DNA from 3 places in the Janthinobacterium breve genome. Region 1 is predicted to be linked to each of the others. Evidence: predicted binding sites of a transcription regulator. Region 1 holds the regulator's gene; each other region holds the start of a gene.

The links. Region 1 encodes FNR, which switches genes on or off when oxygen is low (the NO sensors DNR and NnrR bind a similar motif). Its sites were predicted from a motif close to TTGATNNNNATCAA; they were not measured.
Region 2: cydD (thiol reductant ABC exporter subunit CydD) is a predicted target of FNR. The motif match lies at 3,827-3,840, and genes of this name have one in related genera.
Region 3: ACQ4W0_RS04750 (gluzincin family metallopeptidase) is a predicted target of FNR. The motif match lies at 4,370-4,383, and genes of this name have one in related genera.

What each region holds. Positions count from the first base shown of each region.
Region 1 covers NZ_JBNYXY010000011.1:230,334-237,930, reverse strand. Annotated here, with positions in the region: gene ccoP (cytochrome-c oxidase, cbb3-type subunit III) at 1-633, shown strand, start outside; gene ccoG (cytochrome c oxidase accessory protein CcoG) at 638-2,020, shown strand; gene ACQ4W0_RS23190 (FixH family protein) at 2,123-2,647, shown strand; gene fnr (fumarate/nitrate reduction transcriptional regulator Fnr) at 2,651-3,409, opposite strand; gene ACQ4W0_RS23180 (response regulator) at 3,649-6,723, shown strand; gene ACQ4W0_RS23175 (TOBE domain-containing protein) at 6,777-7,544, opposite strand; gene ACQ4W0_RS23170 (sulfate/molybdate ABC transporter ATP-binding protein) at 7,585-7,597, opposite strand, start outside.
Region 2 covers NZ_JBNYXY010000006.1:58,737-66,333, forward strand. Annotated here, with positions in the region: gene ACQ4W0_RS12745 (cytochrome ubiquinol oxidase subunit I) at 1-285, opposite strand, end outside; gene ACQ4W0_RS12750 (amino acid ABC transporter ATP-binding/permease protein) at 392-2,077, opposite strand; gene cydD (thiol reductant ABC exporter subunit CydD) at 2,074-3,762, opposite strand; gene ACQ4W0_RS12760 (GbsR/MarR family transcriptional regulator) at 3,880-4,452, shown strand; gene ACQ4W0_RS12765 (hypothetical protein) at 4,611-5,597, shown strand; gene ACQ4W0_RS12770 (hypothetical protein) at 5,766-5,945, shown strand; tRNA gene ACQ4W0_RS12775 (tRNA-Arg) at 6,017-6,091, opposite strand; tRNA gene ACQ4W0_RS12780 (tRNA-Pro) at 6,186-6,262, opposite strand; gene glmM (phosphoglucosamine mutase) at 6,345-7,597, opposite strand, start outside.
Region 3 covers NZ_JBNYXY010000002.1:430,044-437,640, forward strand. Annotated here, with positions in the region: gene proX (glycine betaine/L-proline ABC transporter substrate-binding protein ProX) at 1-1,029, opposite strand, end outside; gene proW (glycine betaine/L-proline ABC transporter permease ProW) at 1,042-2,145, opposite strand; gene proV (glycine betaine/L-proline ABC transporter ATP-binding protein ProV) at 2,142-3,377, opposite strand; gene ACQ4W0_RS04745 (polyhydroxyalkanoic acid system family protein) at 3,961-4,245, opposite strand; gene ACQ4W0_RS04750 (gluzincin family metallopeptidase) at 4,447-5,844, shown strand; gene ACQ4W0_RS04755 (protealysin inhibitor emfourin) at 5,941-6,228, shown strand; gene fdxA (ferredoxin FdxA) at 6,562-6,885, shown strand; gene ACQ4W0_RS04765 (polyhydroxyalkanoate depolymerase) at 7,160-7,597, shown strand, end outside.

The DNA.
Region 1 (7,597 bases):
TCGACGGGCCAGTACGAGGAAGAGCTGAAGAAGGCGGAAGCCGACTACGGCCCCCTGTTCAACAAGTACCTGAGCCAGGACTTGAAGACGGTGGCGGCCGATCCGCAGGCGCAAGCCATCGGCCAGCGTTTGTTCCTGACCTACTGCGCGCAATGCCACGGTTCGGATGCGCGCGGCAACAAGGGCTTCCCCAACCTGACCGACAAGGACTGGCTGTATGGCGGCGAACCTGACATCATCAAGACCACCATCATGCACGGTCGCAATGGCCAGATGCCACCGATGGGCGCCGCCCTGGGCTCCGAAAAGGATGTCGAGAACGTGGCCCATTATGTGCTGAGCCTGTCCGGTTCCACCTCGGACCCCGTCAAGTCGGTGCTGGGCAAGGCCAAGTTCGGCGCCTGCATGGCCTGTCATGGCGCCGATGCGAAGGGCAACCCGATGCTGGGTTCGCCGAACCTGACGGACAAGATCTGGCTGTACGGCGGCAGTGCTGATACCATCATGGAAACCATCCGCAAGGGACGCAACAACACCATGCCGGCTTTCAGCGATTTCCTCGGCGAGTCCAAGGTACATGTGTTGTCGGCCTATGTCTGGAGCCTGTCAAATCCCCAGACGCCCGTGAAATGACGTAATGGAACCTCAAGTCATCAAGATGTATGCGGCCCGCGAGCAAATCTACCCTCGCGAGGCCAAAGGACGCTACGCTACCTGGCGATGGGTATGCGTATGGCTTACCCAGCTGGCGTTCTACGGCTTGCCGTGGTTGACCTGGAATGGCAGGCAAGCCCTGCTGTTCGATTTGACCACGCGCAAGTTCTACATTTTCGGCGTCGTGCTTTGGCCCCAGGATTTCATCTATCTGGCGGCCCTGCTGATCATCTGTGCGTATTTGTTGTTCCTCGTCACGGCCATCGCCGGGCGGGTGTGGTGCGGGTTCTCTTGCCCGCAAACGGTATACACGGAAATCTTCCTGTGGGTCGAACGCCGCATCGAGGGCACGCGCAGCGCGCGCATGGCCCTCGACAAGCAGGGCCCCTCCGTGCGCAAGGCCTTCAAGAAGACGGCCAAGCACCTGGTGTGGGGCGCCATCGCCCTGTGGACGGGCTTTACCTTTGTCGGCTACTTCACGCCGATCAAGGACCTGGCGCAGGCGGTGACCACCCTCAATTTCGGTCCCTGGGAATGGTTCTGGGTCTTGTTCTACAGCCTGGCAACCTACGGCAACGCGGGCTGGCTGCGCGAGCAGGTGTGCAAATACATGTGCCCCTACGCGCGCTTCCAGAGCGCCATGTTCGACCAGGACACCCTGATCATCACCTACGATACCAAGCGCGGCGAACCGCGTGGCGCCATCAGTAAGAAGGCCGGCAACAACGACAAGCTGGGCGACTGCATCGACTGCACCCTGTGCGTGCAGGTGTGTCCGACCGGCATCGATATCCGCAACGGCCTTCAGTATGAATGCATCGGCTGCGCCGCCTGCGTCGATGCCTGCAACAGCGTGATGGACAAGGTCGAGCGGCCACGGGGACTGGTACGCTACAGTACCGACCATGCGATGGAAAACAACTTCAGTTCGAAGCAGATACGCCAGCGCGCCATGCGTCCGCGCGTGCTGATCTACACCTCCATCCTGGCCCTGATCATCATCGCCGTGTGTACTTCGCTGGCCCTGCGCACGCCCCTGAAAATGGACGTCATCCGCGACCGCGGTTCGATGGGACGCGAAGTGGAAGACGGCATGATCGAGAACGTTTACCGTCTGCAGATCATGAACACTTCGGAGCAAACCCAGCACTTCAAGATCAGCGCTTCCGGCTTGCCGGGTCTGACCTTGCTGACGCGCGAAGAGGTGACCTTGCAGCCAACGGAAACGCTGGGCTGGCCTATCCGCCTGCGCGTGCCGCACGGCGTCGGCGAGAAGGGCTCGAACAAGATTGCCATCGAATTGCACTCGCTGGACGACCCATCGCTGCATGTGCGTGAAAGCGCGGTATTCATCGTGCCGCGCTAACAAGGAAAGGCGGACGGGGACCGGGTGCCCTCGCCGCCGCCACGAAGTTGTAGGAAGGCCAGTCCCCGGATGGGGATTGGCCAATTAATCAGGAGAAATACCATGTCCGACAGTCTCAAGCTGCAAGCCCCCGTTGCACCGTGGTACAAGCATCGCTGGCCTTGGCTGCTGATGATCGGTCCCGGCCTGTCCGTGGTCGTCGGCAGCTGCATGGCGTATATCGCGTTTACGCAGCCCGATGCGCTGGTGGTGGGTGATTATTACAAGCAGGGCAAGGCGATCAACCAGGACTTGCGGCGCGATACGATCGCCAGCGACCTGGCGATGGATACCAGCCTGTCCTATGATGTGGCGTCAGCGCGCCTCAGCGGTTCCGTGCACAGCTTCGGCAAGGCTTACCAGGGTCCGCTGCAGCTGCACCTGGCGCATGCGACCTTGCCGGAAAAGGATATCAAGCTGCTGGTGCAGCCCGATGCGGCCGGCAACTTCTCGGTAGCGCTGCCGATGCTCGAGCGCAGCCGCTGGCAAGTGCTGGTGGAAAACGACAAACGCGAGTGGCGCCTGTCCGGCATCTGGACCTGGCCCCTGCAGCGCAGCATCGCGCTGCACGCCGATGAAGAGCTGTAAGACTTACTTGCAGACGTCCGTGCCGGCCGTAATGGCTTTCAACTTGGCCGGCTGCAAGATCTCGATCTCGCGGTTGGAGACGCGCAGCCAGCCTTCTTTCTTGAATTTCGACAATAAACGGCTGACGCTCTCGATGGTCAGCCCCAGGTAATTGCCGATTTCCTCGCGCGACATGCGCAGCTGAAATTTGCTGGCCGAATAGCCGCGCGCTTCATAGCGCGAGGCCAGGTTGACGATAAAGGCGGCAAAACGCTGCGTCGCCTGCATATTGCCCAGCAACAGCATCACGCTTTGCTCGCGCGTGATTTCCTGGCTCATCATGCGGTGGAAATGGCGCAGCAGGGTCGGCATATTGCCCAGCAATTGTTCCAGGCTGGAAAACGGAATTTCACACACTTCGCTGTCTTCCAGCGCCACCGCATTACAGTGGTGGCGATCGGCGCTGATGGCGTCCATGCCCAGCAGTTCGCCGGCCATCTGGAAACCCGTCACCTGCTCTTCGCCGCCCGGATTGATCTGGTACGTCTTGAAGTGCCCCAGGCGGATCGCGTACAGATTCTGGAACGAGTCGCCGATACGGAACAACGAAGCGCCGCGCACGATCTTGCGGCGGCGGCCGATGATCTGGTCCAGCCTGTCCATGTCGCCCACATCGAGGCCCATCGGCAGGCACAATTGATGCATGCTGCAGGTCGAGCATCGCGCACGCAACGCTTCCACGTTCACTGTGGGCAAGGTGGGAGTGAGTAGCGCTTCAGTCATGTCGTTACCTTTTAGAAAATGCAATAACGAGTTTACTGCATACACGGTTGCCGTGTGCCAATTTCACCGCAATTGCGCTGAATAAACGACGTTCTGACTTTAATTATCTGGCAACATCGTCAAAAGCCCATGCGGGGAGGGCAATTTGCGCGGCGCCGCTTGCCAAGTTGATGTATTGATAGGAAAATTCCTGACAGCATTATCTGCCGCCTGTGCCGCACGGTACTGAAAAGGAAATCATGAAGCCTCTCGGCATTAAAGCAAAAGTCGCGCTGGCCACCAGCCTGACCTCGATCGCCATGATCGCGCTGGTCACCATGATCCAGTTGCAGCACATGCGCGCCGACTTCACCAGAGTACTGCTGAGCCAGCAATCGTCCCTGATCACCCGCACCGCTGCCGAGCTCGACGACAAGCTGGGCATGCTGCTGCAGATCGTCACGCTGACGGCCAGGCAGCAGCCGCCGGAATTGATCGCCCAGCCCGCCCAATTGCGCGAATACTATGCGCGCCGCTCGATGCTGGTGCTGTTCGACGACGTGCTGGTGCTCGACGCGCAAGGCGCCGTCGTGGCCGACATGCCCCTCGTCACGGGACGCGCCGGCATCAACGTTGCCGAACGCGAATATTTCCAGACCGTCTTGCGCACGCGTCAACCCATGATCACCGAACCGATACTGGGCAAATCGAGCGGCATGCCCATCGTGCAGATGGTGGCGCCCGTGCTTGGCGCCAACGGCCAGGTGGTGGGCGTGGTGATCGGCGTGCTGCGCCTGTACAAGGATAACCTGCTGGGCCGCCTGCGCACGGAAAAGATCGGCAAGAGCGGCTATTACTTCATCATCACGCGCGACGCCGCGCCGCGCTACGTGCTGCACCCCGATACCAGCCGGCTGCTGCAGCCGCGCAAGCCGAACGCCAACCTGACGACCACACAGTTACTGAAGGAAGATGGTGAAGGCAGCATGGTCAGCACCAACAGCCGCGGCGTCACGGCCGTCAACAGCTTCAAGCGCCTGAAGTCCGTGAACTGGCTGCTGGCCGCCTCGCTGCCCGTCGAGGATGCCTTCGAACCGTTCGATGGTGTGCTGTACCGGCTGGTACTGTGGAGCATTCTCGCTTCGCTGCTGGCCGCTACCGTGCTGGGCTGGGTCACCGTGCGCCTGCTGTCGCCGCTGGTGCGCCTGCGCGACACCCTGCTCGCCCTGCGCACCAGCGGCAGCCGTTTCACCCCCGTACCGGTGCAGCAGCGCGACGAGATCGGCGAACTGACGGAAGCGTTCAACGGCCTGATGAGCGAACGCGACCGCCTGCAGCAGGAACTCGAATCGCGCGCGGCGGAGCTGGAACAGGAGCGCGACCGGGCCGAGGCGGCCAACCGCGCGAAGAGCGATTTCGTGGCCAACATGAGCCATGAAATCCGCACGCCCCTCAATGCCGTGCTGGGCATGGTGTATCTGCTGGGCAATACCAGGCTCGATACGGAACAGCGCAAGTATCTGACCATGGTGCGCGTGGCGGGCCAGTCGCTGCTGGGCATCCTCAACGACGTGCTCGACTATTCGAAGATCGAGGCGCGCCGCATGGAATTGTCGCCCGTCGAATTCGACCTCGATGAAGTGATGAATACCCTGGCCACGACGATGACCATGAATGCGGGCGAAAAGGAGCTGGAACTGGCCATCGCCGTCGAGCCCGACGTGCCGCGGCGCCTGGTGGGCGACGCCCAGCGCCTGCAGCAAGTCCTCGTCAACCTGGCCGGCAATGCCATCAAGTTCACCGAGAGCGGCGAAGTGGTAGTGGCCGTCAGCCTGGCCGAGAGCGGGCACGGGCGCGCCTGGCTGCGCTTCGAAGTGCGCGACACGGGCATCGGCATGACGGAATTGCAGCAACAGCAACTGTTTTCCGCATTTTCACAGGGCGACCAGAGCATCACGCGGCGCTTCGGCGGCACGGGCCTGGGCCTGGCCATCAGCAAGCAGCTGATCCACATGATGGGCGGCGACATCGCCGTCGCCAGCAGCGAAGGCAAGGGCAGCCGCTTCTGGTTCAGCGTGCCGTTCGACATGCTGGCGCAGCCGGCCGAAACGCGGCGCATGCCGGCCCTGGGCCAGTTGCGCCTGCTGGTGGCCGACGATAACCGCACCACGCGCGAACTGATCGTCAAGCTGATCGAGGCGTGGGGCTGGCTGGCCGATGAAGTGGACTCCGGCTTTGCCGCCATCGAACTGTACCGCGAACGCCTGGCGCAGCAGCAGCCCTACGACGTGGTGCTGGCCGACTGGCACATGCCCGTCATGGATGGCCTGGCCACGGCCAAGGCCATCCGCCAGGCGGCCACCGGCCAGCGCCAGCCCATCGTGGTGATGGTCAACGCCTTCGCCCGCAACCACCTGGAAGAAATCTCCAGCGCCGCCGAGGCCGATGTCGTGCTGATGAAGCCGATCACGGGATCGAGCCTGTTCGATGCCCTGCACCAGGCGCTGATCACCAAGAACGACCGCGGCGAGCAGCGCATGCTGCGCCAGCCGCTGGGCACGGAGCTGGCCGGCGTGCATTTCCTGCTGGTGGAAGACAATCATTTGAACCAGGCCGTGGCGCGCGGCATCCTCGAGCACATGGGCGCCACCCTGGACGTGGTGGGCGACGGCTGGCAGGCCGTGGAACGGCTGCGCACGGAAGCGCTGCGCTACGACATCGTGCTGATGGACATGCAGATGCCCGTCATGGACGGTTTCAGCGCCACCCATATCATCCGCACGGAACTGCGTCTGAGCCTGCCCGTGATCGCCATGACGGCCGGCGTGCTGGCGTCCGAGCGCGAGCGCTGCATGACGGCCGGCATCAGCGATTTCATCGCCAAGCCCGTGGTGGTGGAAGAGATGATGGAAGTCATCCTGCGCCACCTGCCCAAGCGCCCCCAAGTGCAGACGACCGAGCCGGCGCCTGTTGCCGATGAGGAAGTGTTTTCCATGGCGCCGCTGATGCGCGTGATGGGACGCGATGCGAAGGGGCGCGGCGTGCTGCGGCGCATGGTGGAAGACGCCCTGAACAAGGGCATGACGCCCGTGCGCGACGCCGAAACAGCGTTGCAAACGGGCCGCCACAGCGACGTGGCGCGCATCCTGCACGGCGTGCGCGGTTCCGTGGGTACCCTGGGCACCAAGCGCCTGATCCGCGCCGCGTTTGCCACCGAGGAAGCCATCGACGCGGGCCGCCTGGACGAGGTGCCGGCGCTGCTGGCGCACACGGCGCAGGAACTCGGGCAGGCGCTGGCGGCGGCGGCCGATTGGTTGTCGAGGCTGAAGGATTAGGCCTGCAACGTAAAGCTGGGGTCTGACCCCTGAACTTAGTCCTTGCTTCGGGTTTAAGCCGGCACGCCCAGGATCACGCTGGACGCTTTGAAAATTGCCGTCACATTGCTGCCGATCTCGATACCCAGGTCGGTGCTGCTCTGGTTCGTGATGATGGCGGCAATCGTGCCGCCGCGCGGCAAGTCCAGCACCACTTCCGTGTTGACGGCGCCCGTCTGCACGCGCGTCACAAGCCCGGCCAATTGGTTGCGCGCGGAAAAGCGCGCCCCTTCGCTGTCCGCCACGAGGATGATGGACGAGGCCTTGATCAGCGCGAACGCTTCCGCGCCCGGCACCAGGCCCAGGCTTTCGCTGCTGTCGCGCGTGACGATGGCCACGATGTGCTGGCCGCCTGGCAATGCCAGCGTGACTTCGTCGTTGACGGCGCCCTGTTTCAGTTCGGTCACCTTGCCCAGGAATTGATTGCGTGCCGTGGTTTTCATGGCCATTCTCCGTATGAGTAAAAGATCGTCGGCGATGCCTTCCGCCTGGCTGCCCAGCTGGCGCAGGTAGCGGGCATGCTCACGCTCGATGATACGGAAATTGTCGACCAGCTGGCGCCCCCGTGGGGTCAACCGCGTGCCGCCGCCGCCCTTGCCACCCGTCAAGCGCTCGACCAGCGGCTCGCCAGCCAGGTTGTTCATGGCGTCGATGGCGTCCCAGGCCGCCTTGTAGCTCATCTTGACGAGTTTGGCCGCCTGCGTGATGGAGCCGCACTCGGCAATGGCGCCCAGCAATTCCACGCGGCCGACGCCGCCCAGGTGCTCGCCGCCCACCGTCATCCATACCGAGCCTTGCAGGCCGATTTCCGCTGCCGCTGATTTATCCAATGCGT
Region 2 (7,597 bases), on a different contig from region 1:
CGCGCCGAAAATGTCGCCCACATAATGGCTGTAATAGCTCCAGTTCATGCCGAACTGGAATTCCATGACGATGCCCGTCGCCACGCCCATGGCGAAGTTGATGCCGAACAAGACACCCCAGAACTTGGTCATGTCGCGCCAGATGGTGCGGTTCGTCATCACGTAAACCGTCTCCATGATGGCCAGGATCACTGACAGGCCTATCGTCAGCGGAACGAATATAAAGTGGTACAGAGCTGTCAGCGCGAACTGCAGTCTGGATAAAGCGACAATATCGAAGTCCATATGATTTCCTTGGTGTTTCCCTAATGTGTGTAAACCTGATATCTACATGCGGCTGTTCGATAGCTTCTGCTGCTGTAAACAACTATCGGGCTGTGCCGCCCGCCCATCAATCTCCGCGCAAGCCGGCCAGTGCCGCCTCGAAGGCGGGTGTGCCACGGCGCGCATCGCCCACGATGCGGCCATCGCGCAGGCTGACCAGCCGGTCTGCCAGCGCCGCTTCGCGCCGCAAGTGGGTGGCGATCAGCAAGCTGCGTCCGTCGCTGCGCGCGCGCAGGCGCTGCAGGACATCGATTGCCGCCCGCGCATTGAGCGCCTCAGTGGCTTCGTCCAGCAGCCACAAGGTCGACGCGTGCAGGAACAGCCGCGCCAGCGCCAAGCGCCGCGCCTGCCCGCCCGACAAGCCCAGGCCGCCCTCGCCCAGCAAGGTATCGAGGCCGCCCGCAAAGGCCCGCACTTCCTCATCCAGGCCGGCCGATTGCAGCGCCGCCCACAGCTGCGCATCGCTGGCGGACGGGTCGGCCAGGCGCAGGTTGTCGCGCAGGCTGTCCTGGAACAGTTCTGTCTTCTGGGTAAACAAACAGGCGCGCGGCGCGGCCACGCTGCCCGACAGCGGCGCCAGCTCGCGCGCGGCGATGGCCAGCAAGGTCGACTTGCCTGCGCCGCTGGGACCGATCAAGGCCACGCGCTCGCCTTCCCCGATGTGCAGGGAAATATCATGCAAAATTGCAACATGGCTGCCCGCATGCGCAGCGCTGACGTGTTCCAGGCGCAAGCCCGGCGCGGCATCCGCGGACGACGGCGCCACGACGTCTTGTCCATCGAGGCGCGGCGCCAGCCGGCGCATGGCCAGCAGCATGCGCCCCGCTTCCAGCGCGCCGCGGCGCAATCCCGCAAACGGTTCCACGGCTGTCAGGGCGATCAGCAAGGCCAGCGCCGCCAGCGGCACGTTCAGCGCCTGCTGCTGCACCAGCGCGGCCACGGCCAGCAGCACGCCGGCCAACGTCACGCTACCGGCCACGCCGTACGCGGCGCCGGCCGCCGTCTCCAGTCGCAGCAAGGCGAAATCGGCTTGCGCCAGCGAGCGGTCAATCTGCCCCAGCGCGGCGCACTGGGCGTCGATGCGGCCCGCCATCACCAGGTCCGTCTGGCCCGCCACCAGGTCGATGGTGCCGGAACGCAGTTTTTCGATGGCGCGCGAGCGCACGATGGCGGGACGGCGGGCACGCTGCGCCACGACCCAGCTGATGCCGCCGCCGGCGGCCAGCAGCCACGCGGCCAGGCCCAGGCCCAGCTGCCACTGCATCACGCCCAGCGCCACGCCTGCCAGCAAGGCCGCGCACAGTGCCGTGAAGGCAGGCACCAGCAGGCGCAAGTACAGCGATTCGAGCGCATCGATATCGGCCGTCAGGCGAAACAGCAGTTTGGCGGGCTGGCGCAGCAAGCGGCTGGCCGCTTCCGGGCGCGACCAACCGCGAAACAGTTGCACGCGGATGCAGGCCAGCGCGGCGAACGTGGCGTCGTGCGTGACGAGTCGCTCCGCATAGCGCGAGCCCGTGCGGCCGATAGCCAGCAGGCGGATGCCGGCCGACGGGCCGAACACGTCGAACAGCACGGCCGTCGAAGCGTGCAGGCCGGCAATCGAGGTGGCGGTAATAAACCAACCGGACAAGCCCAGCAATGCCATGCCGGCCACCGCCGTCAGGGCCGCCAGCAAGGCGCCCCCGATCAACTTGCCCGGCTGGGCCAGCACCAATTGCCGCAGGACGGGGTTCAATGTCATTGAATTTTTCATGCGCTCAGCTCCTGTGCCAGGGCTTGGGCATCAACCTGCACCGTGCGCTGCAGGCGGCCAGCCAGCACGGGGTCGTGCGTGGCGACGATCATGGTCTTGCCCTTGGCCAATGCCAGCAAGGCGTCCGTGACGCGCGCCGCCGTTTCGCTGTCCAGGTGAGCCGTCGGTTCATCGACCAGCAGCAGGTCGGCATGCGGGTGCAGGGCCACGCGGGCCAGCGCCAGGCGCACGGCCTCGCCGCCGGACAAGCCCTGGCCGCCATCGCTGAGCATGACGGCCGGCTGCGCCTGGGCCACGGCGGCCAGGTCGGCCAGGTGCAGCGCCTGCGTCACGTGCGCGGCATTCGCGCCGACGCGGCCCAGGGTCACATTCTGGCTGACGGACGCGGCAAACACGTGGGGGCGCTGGCCCATCCAGGCCATGCGCTGGCGCAAGGTATTCACGGTGCTGTCGGTCAGGCGCACGCCGCCGATGCGTATCTCTCCACCGCTGGCGGGCAGCAAGCCGGCCAGCAAGGACAGCAAGGTGGTCTTGCCGGCGCCGCTGGCGCCCAGCAGGGCCACGTGCTCGCCAGCGCGCACGGCGAGGTCGAACTGTTCGAACACGGGCGCTTCGCCAGGATGGGCAAAGCGCAGTTCACGGATGTCGACGGCGGGCGGTGGCGCCACCGCCATGGCGGCGGCGGAAACGGCAGCCGCTGCCACCCCGGCGCCAGGCAGGGGCACGCCATCGGCAGCCAGGTCGTGCAAGCCGGCCAAACCCGCTTCGCCAGCCGCCTTGTCGTGCCAGACGGCTGCCAGTTCGCGCAGCGGCTCGAAGAATGCGGGCGCCAGCAGCAGGATGAACAAGCCCTGCCCCAGGTTCAGTTCCCGGCCCCAGGTGCCGAAATTGATGCTGCCCAGCAAGGAGAACCCGATAAACGCCGCCACCATGGCCACGCCCAGCGCGGAAAACAGTTCCAGCACGGCGGACGACAAAAAGGCGATGCGCAGCACCACCATCGTGCGCCGGCGCACGGATTGCGACGAGGCATCCAGCCGTTCGGCCGTGGCGTCGACGGCATCGAGCGCGCGCAGGGTGGCCAGGCCGCGCAGGCGGTCCAATAAAAAGGCGTTCATGCTGCCCATTTCCACCATCTGCGCGCGGCTGGCCGCTTGCGCGCCCATGCCCACCAGGGCCATGAAGACGGGTATCAGGGGTGCGGCGATGAGCAGGATCAAGGCGGCGATCCACGACAGGGGCGTCACCACGGCGAGGATCACGAGCGGCACGAGCGTGACTTTCCAGCGCGCGGGCTTGTAGCGCACCAGATACGGCACGATGGCCTCCGCCTGCTCGGCGATGACGCTGGCAGCCTGGCCCGACTGCGCGCGCTGGCGGTCCAGCGGCGAACGGCGCGCCAGCGCCTGCGCCACTTGCGCACGCAGGCTCGACAGGTGATCGCGCGCCGCCGCATACATGCGCCGCGCCCCCCACGCTTCGCAGCCGGCGCGCAGCACGCCCAGCAGCAGCACGCCCGCGGCCGGCAACAGGGCCGCGCGCCAGGGTGCGCCGCCCAGCATGACTTGCACGGCCCAGGCCAGCAAGGCCGCTTGCGGCAGCCACAGCAAGGCGGCACCACCTTGTGCCAGGCTGGCGACACGGGGAAGAATAAAGCGGGGCAAGGACAGTGGCGTAGTCGGCATCTCTATACTTTTTGAGTTTTCAGAATTTTCTGTAAATTCGATTTTTTGTATAATACTGCGAAACATGACATATATCAATTGACCCTGCGGGTATAGCGTGAAAAAATTCAGATAATTATGAAAACTCAAAATATCCACATGACGCCGCTGATCCTGACCTTTGTCAGCCATTTCGGCGAGATGGGCAGCCGCTGGGGCTTTAATCGTACGGTGGGACAAGTGTACGCCTTGTTGTTTGTCGCGGAGCACCCATTGCACGCGGACGAAATCGCGGAACACCTGAGTTTTTCACGCTCGAACGTGAGTATCGGCCTGAAAGAATTGCAGGGCTGGGGCTTGATCCGCCAGTCGCGCATTCCCGGCGACCGGCGCGAGTATTTTTCCTCGCTGGGCGATGTGTGGCAAATCTTCCGTGTGGTGGCCGCCGAACGCCGCCGCCGTGAAGTGGCGCCCACCCTGACAGTGCTGCGCGAATCGCTGCTGGCGCCGGCCACGGAACCCGTGGACCAGTATGCGCAGGAGCGCATGCGCGAAATGTATGAACTGGTCGACCTGGCCAACACCTGGTTCGACGACTTGCAGCGCCTGTCGCCCGAATCGATGGCGCAACTGATGAAAATGGGCGCCAAGGTGCAAAAATTGCTCAACGCCAAAGATCGCCTGTTTGGCAAGAGCCCCGAGGAAAGCTAGGCCCAACCTCGCCTGCCACCGGCACGTCCGTGCAGTGAGCGCCCCCCCCCTTCCGGCCGGCCTTGCCTTCGTGAGATTTGGTGAGATTTCCACAAATTAATTTTCATATAATGCGGCCGCGAATCGACACGCCTCTGTCGACCTCACTGGCCATATTCATGAAAAAATCTATCGCAGTTAGCAGTATCGTCTTGCTCCTCAACGGTTGCGGAGGCGGCGGAAGCGGCGGCAACGATGCCCCTATCGGCCCGCCAACGGGACCGGTGACACCGGTGGTACCTGTCATCGCCAGCATCAACGCGGCCGATGCATTCAGCAAGTTCATTAACACCAATCAAAACGGCGTGGACCTGCCCTCGAATGACGGCTTCCTGGGCACGGCAAACCTGATCATCCGCACGGAAGAGTCCTACCCCTTCGTCACCGACGGCGTGGAGCAGGAAACCAAGACGTCGCAAGTGATCCAGTTCCAGCGCCGCGGCGCCGATGGCCGCCTGCAACGACAAAACATCTGGAAAATTCATTTTGATGCACAGATGAAACCCATCGGCATCGCCGTCGGCAAGGAATACGGCACCTATACCGATTGCCTGGCAGTGAAAAGCAGCGCGGTATTGCCTACCTCGACGAATGGTTCCGGTACGCTCCTGTCCGGTCTGCAGTCGAGCACCTATGTGGAAGGGTTCAAGAGTGGAAAATATGCCCACTATTGCAGCCCGAGCACGCAAACGAGCGGCAGCGTGGAATGGTCCATCATCGAAGGCGCGCCCAATCCCTATTTCTGCCTGACCATGCCTGAAGGCATGACTGCCGCGAAAACCCGCATCTGCACGCCCGTGGACAAGTCCGGCACGCTGAACCAGTCAGCCTGGGTACGCGTCTACAATAGCGATGGCACATCGCAAGTGGACTACAAGAATACGAGCCTGAACAAACCGGTGGAAACCTTCAGCACCGCCATCAATCCCAAGGATTACTGGTACGGCGTAGTATGGCGTCCGCAGGATGGCTATGTCTACAAGACCTATCCGGACAGCCGCTACTCCTCGGAACTGGCCTGCCGCGAACAGACCAACATCAACTGGAAAGAGAGCTGGAGCGCAAACAATATCGGCTGGGCCTGCGTCCACACCATCTCGAACTAAATCCGCGCCCTCCCCTGCGCCTGCGCCGCAAGGCCTGGCCAGGTAGCAAGCGGCCGTCAGCCCGCTTTTTAGGCGGCGTTGACGGCCAGCCCCCACCTTTTTACACCGTATTTATGCCCCTCTCGCTATGCTGGTTCGCACCACCGCCACCCTTGTGAAGGAGCAACCATGCATGAATCCCCATTCCAGCCACGCACGCGCAGCATGCTGCGCCAGCACTTGCCCGTGCGCGAACGGCTGCGCCTGGCGCGCCTGGCGAGCAAGAAAATGCTGTCGGTATTGTCTGCGCTGCTGTGTGCGGTGCCGCTGCTGTATTTGCTGAGCGTGGTGCTGTTTGCGCAGCCTTAGGGCCGCGTGCGGAGAGACAGGAAAGAGAGAAGAATGCGGCCGCATGGCGCAAGCCGTGGCCAGTATGAAACTGGTCCGCCCAGAGGGAATCGAACCCCCATTCACGGTTTAGAAGACCGTTGTCCTATCCGTTGAACGATGGGCGGAAAGGTGCAGTATTTTAATCCATGCGCGTCAGCAATGAAATGCCGGCGCGGAATAGAAAACGGGCTGTCATTTCTGACAGCCCGCTTATGACTTTGGTCGGAGTACAAGGATTCGAACCTTGGACCCCCTGGTCCCAAACCAGGTGCGCTACCGGGCTGCGCCACACTCCGAAGACAAGATAATAACGCCCCCATCCAATTTCGTCAATTGCCCCAGGCGAATTAGATGGAAATAACTATCGGTCCTTGCCTATCACGCGGTAACTTTATCGGCGATGCGGCGCGCCATCGATTCGGCCATCTCCTTGTCTTTCGCCTCGACCATCACGCGGATCAGCGGTTCCGTGCCCGAAGCGCGGATCAGCACGCGGCCTGTATCGCCCAGTTCAGCCTCGACCAGCTCTTTCTCGGCCACCATGGCAGCATTTTTTTGCCAGTCGAAACCGGGCGCTACGCGCAGGTTGATCAGGGTTTGCGGGAACAGCACCAGTTCGGCCAGGCATTGTTGCAGGCTCTGGCCGCTGCGCTTGAGCGCGGACAAGACTTGCAGCGCGGAAACGATGCCATCGCCCGTCGTATGGCGGTCCAGGCACAACAAATGGCCGGAACCCTCGCCGCCCAGTATCCAGCCCTTTTCCTTCATGACTTCCAGCACGTAGCGGTCACCCACCTTGGCGCGCGCGAAGCCGATGCCCTGCTGCTTGAACAGCACTTCCAGCGCCATGTTGGTCATCAGCGTGCCCACGGCGCCGGCCACGGGGCCCGTCGCCAGGCGGTCCTTGACCATGACATACAACAACTCGTCGCCGTTATACAGGCGCCCCGTAGCATCGCACATGATCAGGCGGTCGGCGTCGCCGTCCAGGGCGATGCCGAGGTCGGCGCCATGCTCGATGACGGCGGCAGCCATGGCGGCCGTTGCCGTGGCGCCAAAGCCCGCATTGATGTTGAAGCCATCGGGCTTGTTGCCGATGGCGATGACTTCCGCGCCCAGCTCATGGAACACATGCGGGGCGATATGGTAGGCGGCGCCGTGCGCGCAATCGACGACGATCTTCAGGCCGCGCAAGTCCAGCTCGTTCGGGAAGGTGCTCTTGCAAAATTCGATGTAGCGGCCCTGGGCATCGTCCAGGCGCTTGGCGCGGCCCAGCTTGTCCGACGGCACGCAAGCCATGGGTTCGTCGAGCGCCGCTTCGATTTCCAGTTCCACGCTGTCGGGCAGCTTGGTGCCCTGGCCGGAAAAGAACTTGATGCCATTGTCATGGTAGGGATTGTGCGAGGCGGAAATGACCACCCCGGCCGACAGGCGCAGCGCCCGCGTCAGGTAGGCAATCGCCGGCGTCGGCATGGGGCCGGCCAGCATCACGTCCACCCCGGCGGCCGACAGGCCCGCTTCCAGCGCCGCTTCCAGCATGTAGCCGGAAATGCGCGTGTCCTTGCCGATCAGCACCGTCGGACGCGCCTTTCCGCCTTGCGACTTGGCCAGCACCTTGCCGGCCGCATAGC
Region 3 (7,597 bases), on a different contig from region 1:
GATCCAGCCGTCAAACGTCTGCTGATGGTACTTGATCCAGCCGGCCGTATGGCGCGCGATATCGGCTTGCGTGTTTTCGCCAATGCGCATGCGCTCGTTCTGTGCATTGATGTCGGCAATCGGCAGTCGCATGACTTCAAACAGTTTCACGGCCGCCGGGTTCTTAGCGGCCCAGTCGCGGTTCACGACGATGCGTGTGGTATTGACGGCAAAACCATAGTCGCTGCCATCGTCGAGACGGGTATTCGTCTTCTCGGGTGTGGACGAGAACGGCACTTTCAGCCACACGACATCCTTGCCCGGCACCAGCACGCCACTGACCCAGTAAGGTGTCCACGTGTAGTACAGGATCGGCTCGCCACGCTTGTAGCGGCCGATGGTATCGGCGATCAGCGCAGAATAGCTGCCCTGCACATGCTTGACCGTTGCACGCAGCTTGTAGGCATCCATGTGGTTTTCGATCATCGCCTCGCAGCCCCAGCCGGGGTTGCAGCCCGTTAAATCAGCCTTGCCATCGCCATCATGGTCGAACAGCTTGGCCAGGGTGGGATCGCGCAGCTGGTCGATATTGGTGATGTTGTACTTCTCGGCCGTCGCCTTGTCGATCATGTAGCCTTGCGCGGCAGGACCGGCATACTGGCCCGTGCGCAGCAGTTTGGCGTCGCCGCCGGCATTGTTGTAATAGTCCTTGTGCAAGGGGTCCCAGTGCACGGCCAGAAAGGTCGCGTCGCCATTGGCGATCGCGATATGCGCGGTCGGATATTCCACTTCCTTGATCGGCTGCATTTCATAACCGAGCTTTTCCAGGGCGCGCTCGACAAGCATGGTCTGGAAGGTTTCTTCCGCGATCGAGCTTTGCAGCGCCTGCACCTTGATGCCCTTGCCGGGCAACGCACCGGCAGGCGCAGCCGGCGTTTGCGCCATGGCCAGGCTGGTGGTCAGGGCCAGGGCGGCGATCGCCAGGACAGAAAACAACTGGAACTTGCGTTGCGATTTTTGCGTCACTTTAAAATTTTCAATTTGATGCATGGGTATCCTTTCTTATTGTGCGTTGGCAAGCGTGGCTTGCTGAGCGGCATTCGCTTCGGCCTTGGCGGCATTGCCGCGCACCAGGCGCAGCACGAAACCGGCAGGACCTGTCTGATACCAATGGCGTACGCCACGGCGTGGCTGGCCCATCGCTTGCGTCAAACGGTCCAGGGTGATGGCCAGCAGCACGATGCCCAGGCCGCCCACGGTGGCCAGGCCCATGTCCAGGCGGCCGATGCCGCGCAATACCATCTGACCCAGGCCACCGACGGCGATCATCGAGGCGATCACGACCATCGACAGCGACAACATCAGCGACTGGTTGATACCGGCCATGATGGACGGCATGGCCAGCGGAAACTGTACGCGGGTCAGCAACTGCCACGGCGAGGCGCCATACGCGCGGGCCGCTTCGATCAGGTCCGGACGCACCTGGCGGATACCGAGGTTGGTCAGGCGCACCAGCGGCGGCAGGGCAAAGATGATCGTCACGATCACGCCTGGCGCATTACCGATACCGAACAGCATCACCACCGGCACCAGATACACGAAGGCGGGCGTGGTCTGCATGGCATCGAGCAAGGGGCGCAGGATATTCTGCGCGCGGTCGCTGCTGGCAAGAAAAATGCCCAGCGGCAAGCCAATGGCCAGGCAAAAAGCCAAGGAGGTGAGCACCAGCGACAAGGTGATCATGGCTTCCGGCCAGATACCCAGCATCGATACCACCAACAGCGCCAATACGGTGCCGATGGCCAGGGTGCGGCTGGTAAATTGCCAGGCCAGCAAGCCGACGATGGCGATCACGGTCAGCGACGGGGCTGCCAAGAGCACGTCGCTCACGCCATTCAGGGTGCTGTCGATCGGCGCGCGCACGGCCTGGAAAAATGGACGGAAATTGGCAACGACCCAACCCAGGCCCTGGTTGATCCAGGCTTCCAGCGGCAGCGAGCCGTCAAACAGTTGCGTCAGGTGAAAGCCGCTGGCGTGTTCGGGCGTGGCGGCGGACGCGGCAGCGTCCAGCCAGGAGGTATCGCTCGGCGCTGCCGGCAGCCAGGGATTGATCTGGGCCGCCTGTTCAACAACAGCTTCTACTGTGGAAACGGTGCTTGGGTTCATGCTTGTCCTTTCTGTAATTGTGGCTCGGCAATGGCTGGCGTATCGCGGTCGAGGAACTTCAGCAAGGTCGTCTTGCTGATGGCGCCGCGGAAGCTGCCATCATTGGCCACCACAGGGACGGCGTAAGGCAGTTGCGCCACCTGGCCGAACATGCCGGCGACTGGCTCATCTGCATTGATGGTCTGCACGTCGGGCAGATAGGCATGCGCCAGGCCCAGCGGACCGACATGGCCGTCGAGCGCATTGCGCAGCGAATCGACCGAGACGACGCCGAGGAACTTGCGCTGCGGATTGACAACATATGCAAACGCGCGATCCTGCTCTTCCAGCATCGACAGCGCGGCGCGCGAGCCGCGGCTCGGCGACTCGGACACCACGATCTGGCTCTTGCGGGCAATATCGCTGGCCTTGAAGACGGCCGCTGCATCGACGCCGCGCACGAAGTTGCGCACATAATCGTTGGCTGGTTTGCGCAGAATTTCTTCCGGTGTGCCCACTTGCACCACGTGACCATCTTTCATGATAGCAACGCGGTCGCCGATGCGCATGGCTTCGTCGAGGTCATGCGAAATGAAGACAATCGTGCGGCGCTTGATTTGCTGCAAGCGCAGCAGTTCCGATTGCATTTCCGTACGGATAATCGGATCGAGCGCTGAAAACGCTTCATCCATCAGCAAAATCGATGGATCGCAAGCCAGCGCACGGGCCAGGCCCACGCGCTGCTGCATGCCGCCCGACAATTCGTCGGGATAGCTGGCGCCGTAGCCGTCCAGGCCCACCTGCTCCAGCGCTTGCTGGGCCAGCGCATGGCGCTCGGCCTTGGGCATGCCGGCCAGTTCCATGCCGAAGGCAGTGTTGTCGAGCACGGTAATTTGCGGCAGCAGCGCGAACGACTGGAACACCATGCTGATGTCCTTGCGGCGCAGGGCGCGCAGCTGGGCGTCCGGCAAGGTATTGATGTCATTGCCATCGATCAGGATGCGGCCGGCAGTCGGCTCGATCAGGCGGTTCAGCATGCGCACCAGGGTCGACTTGCCCGAACCGGACAGGCCCATGATGACGAAGATCTCGCCCGCTTCAATAGTAAAGGTGGCGTCGAAGACGCCGATGGTGCAGTCGGTCTGGGCCAGGATGTCCTGCTTGCTGGCGCCCTGACGGACGAGTTCAAGTGCTTCTTCTGGCTTGTCGCCGAACACTTTGAACACATGGTCGATAATGATTTGTTTTGCCACGATGTGGTTCTCCCTCGATTTGACGAATGGAATGAAACCCAGCAAGCTGCTAGCTTGCGGCGGGAATCAGCAAACCCTGTTGCGTCGGCTACGCCACGGCGCAAAAGCGCACGGGAGCGACAGGAAACAGGGGGTGACACGCGTGTGACCAGCGGATGGCCAAAGCCGATGCCGGGGTGCCGTGTGCGTGCTAAAAGAGGCTGTGGTTCAGGACTTTTAACAACGCTAGCGCCATGCAAATACATGGAACCAAATGTATCTGACCGAAAAAAAATCGACCAAGCTACTTTTTAACTGGATGCGGGTGTAAAACCCGAAGAATTATTCACCACTCAGCGAGTGGGGAGTACTGCGAAGCAGAAGGTGAAACGCGGTGTAGCTGTTGTAAATATGACTCAAGTATAACGCAAAAAGCCATTAAAGTCCAATGGCTTTCCAAATAGAAATGTGCTAGCAATGTTCGCTAACGTACGGTCAAACGTAAAAAAGGCGAAAAGAGATGTGTTTTCATCGTCTTTTCGCCCATCACTGCAACACGCTCCCTAGCACCAAACATGGCGCCAGACAAGGTACAGGCCCGACATCAAACTTGCTCGGCAAACACCTTGCGCATCTTCTCGGCAATCTTGCCTTCGATGGTGGAGGCAAAGGCGCTGAGCATGAAGCCCAGCTTGATTTGCAGTTGCGCCTGCTCTTTTTCCAGGGTCAGCGAACCATCGACGCCGCTGCGCTCGAAGCGCAGCACATCACCATCCCAGGCGCACGCCAGGTCATACTCCTGGGCCAGCTTGTCGGCCACTTGCTGCGCCGCTTCGCGCGCCTTTGCTGCTGTCAGCTTATGTTGCTGAACTATATTTATATCCGCCATCAAACGATCCTTTTATTATAAAAACGGGGGCCATACGGCCAGCATCATAGCAGCCGCCATGCGGCGGGCGCGACCATGCCCGGCACCGGCCAGGCAAAAAAACGCCCGCCGTCCCGCATCTCGTTTGCGCTGCATCAAACCGGACACGCCGAAGCGGGACGACTATTCCAGTTCCAGTTGCGCGTGTCTTGGAGAGCTACCATGGACCAGAAAGTCATTGTGCCGGTCGAAGCCGTATTGACCAAATGCATGTCCCTGCCCGTCGGCTATGTCCCTACCCCATCGGCGCCCTACCGCCAGCACCGCAAGAATGCGCAACTGACCCTGCAGCCGGGCCTGCCCCGCCTGAGCGACGCAACGACCCGCAACCTGGCCGCCGTACCCGTCGGTTCGCGCGTGCTGATCTGGAAACAAGATCCCTCCGTCAGCGACCTGGGCACGCGCAAGGCCTTCCTGCCCGGCCTGATCCTGCAAGGCCCGCGCGACGCGCGCATCACGTTTGGCGAACCGGGCATCGCGCAGGTCAGCCCGAATGCCTTCGGCGACTTCATCGTCTCGCCCAACACAGACCAGTTCGATGCCGTGCACACCTTTGCCATCGTGCGCATGACGCTCACCATGTACCAGCGCGCGCTGGCCAGCAACGACACGGCGCCGCCACTGCCCTGGCAATGGAATAGCGCCAGCAATACGGCGCCCCTGCGCGTGTTTCCGCACGGCTTGCCCAATGTCATGAATGCGTATTACAGCCGCAGCGACAAGGCCCTCAAGTTCGGCGACTTCATCCCCAGCGGCGCCACCGATCGCGTCTACACCTGCCGCTCGCTCGACATCGTCTCGCATGAAACGGGGCACGCCGTGCTCGATGGCCTCAAGCCGAATTGGCTGCTCAGTAACAATCCACCGCAAACGGGCGGCTTGCACGAATCGTTCGGCGACCTGACAGCCATCTTCCTCGCCCTGTCGCAGCTCGACCAGGTGGAAGCGGTGATTGCCCAAACCAAGTCCGACCTGCACGACAAGACCTTCCTGGCCGACCTGGCCGAGCAGTTCGGCCTGGCCCTGGGCCGGCCAAACGGCTTGCGCAATGCCGACAACGACATCAAATTATCGGAAGCAGGCACGGAAGTGCACGCCATCTCACAAGTGTTTACGGGCGCCATCTACGACATTCTGGCCGACATCTTTTCCCACGAACGCCGGCCCCAGCTGGAAGACGATGCGGCCGTGCTGCACCGCTGCGGCGACTATCTGCGCAGCCTGGTCCTGCGGGCCCTGGTGGCGTCGCCCGAGCAAGCCGCAACGTATGCCGATGTGGCTGGCCACATGCTGACGATCACCGAGGCCGATGGCAATGGCGCCTACCTGGACTTCATCCGCAACAGCTTTACCGTGCGCGAAGTGCTCAAGGCCAATGCCATGGCAGAAGATGGCCAGACGACCTTTGCCCCCGACGTCGTCGACGGGGACGGCGCCGTGCAAGACAGACGCGCCTGCTGCGGTACCATGAACCATGCGGAATACAGCGAATCGGATCAATTGCTCGAAGCGGAGCGCGAAGCACTGGCCGCCTGGTGCCGCAGTTACGGCACCCGCTAGACACCCGCGCACCAGCGCACCAGCACTCCCGCTTCAGACCTGCCGGACTGGCGGCAGGCCATAGCGCGCCCACCACCATCGACAACAAGGAGCACCATGAAAATTTCAGCCCGCAGCAGCGGCGGCTTTGCCGGCCTGAGTGAACAGTATGACATCGATACGCAAGCCCATCCGGCTGGCCCCGGGCTGGAAGCGACACTGGCCAGTAGCGGCTTTTTCACGCACCAGCAAGCTACGGGAGAACAGGTGGGCGCCGATATCCCCCACTGGCAGATCACCGTCGATGCGCCCACCGCGCGCCGCACCATCACGTTTGCCGAGGATGGCAGTGCAGAAAATGCACGTTGGCAACAGCTGCTGATGCAAATACGTGCCAGCGCCTGATTTTTCTGGCATGTATTTGGCAGCGATCTTGATTTGAGTAAAACAAAAACACCACACGACAAGACAGCACGCCGCCCGCCCGGCACCCTGCCACAGCGGGCGACTGTCGCTTTCTTGCTGCGTTCTTCATGGCAACGTCCCGGATAGTCGCTGAATTGCACTCTCTGCGCGGCAACGGCAACGCGAAAAAATGAATTTGCTTATATGTATTGTATATAAGCGGGATTTGTGAGAAATAGCGAATTGCCTTAAAATACAATGCTTTGCTTTAGTATGCGCCGCCGAGGTTCCTGCAGGCGCTACAGCACCTCCCCCCAAATTGATAGGACTGTTATGACCCACGTTGTCACCGAATCCTGCATCGCCTGTCGCTATACCGACTGCGTCGATGTCTGCCCGGTAGATTGTTTCCGGGAAGGCCCGAATTTCCTGGCGATCGATCCGGACGAATGTATTGACTGCGCCGTCTGCGTGGCAGAGTGCCCGGTGAACGCGATTTTCGCGGAAGAAGACGTGCCGGGCGACCAGCAAGCCTTCATCAAGATCAACGTCGATCTGGCCCGCAACTGGCCTTCGATCACCAAGACGAAGGCTGCCTTGCCGGAAGCCGAGCAATACAAGGACGTCAAGGACAAGCTCGACATGCTGGTGCGCTAAGCGCACGCCAGTTGCGGCGGCCATAGCGGCGGGAATATTCCTCCCCGCAGGGGCATGACGGCAAATAAATATACCAAAAGCAGCGGAAACGCTGCTTTTTTTGCTTTTAAAACATCGTTGCAGGTCTATCCACGCAGTGTGGCACGCTGTCACAACGATGCGCAAACTGTGGGCCTATGCGCGGTAAAGCACATTTTGTCCTCAACAAATATCGTAGAATTGGATTATGATCTTTGAGCCGATATTGGCGCTTGGAATTAAACAAGGACTCTATATGCTTTACCAACTGCACGAACTGCAACGCTCTTTCCTCACTCCGGTGATGCAATGGGCAGACATGTCCTCCAAGTTATTTACCAACCCGGTTTCCCCACTGGCCCACACTCCGTTTTCGCAGCGCATCGCGGCCGGCTACGAGCTGATGTACCGCCTTGGCAAAGACTACGAAAAACCGCAATTCGACATCCAATCCGTGCTCGTCCAGGGCGAGAGCGTCGACATCCGCGAACACGTTGTCGTGACAAAACCGTTTTGCCGCCTGATTCACTTTAAAAAAGAAGCCACTGGCTTGCAACAGCCCAAAGTTTTGCTGGTTGCCCCCCTGTCCGGTCACCACTCGACCCTGCTGCGCGATACCGTGCGCGGCTTGCTGGCCGAGCATGATGTCTACATCACCGACTGGACGGACGCGCGCATGGTACCGCTGACGGAA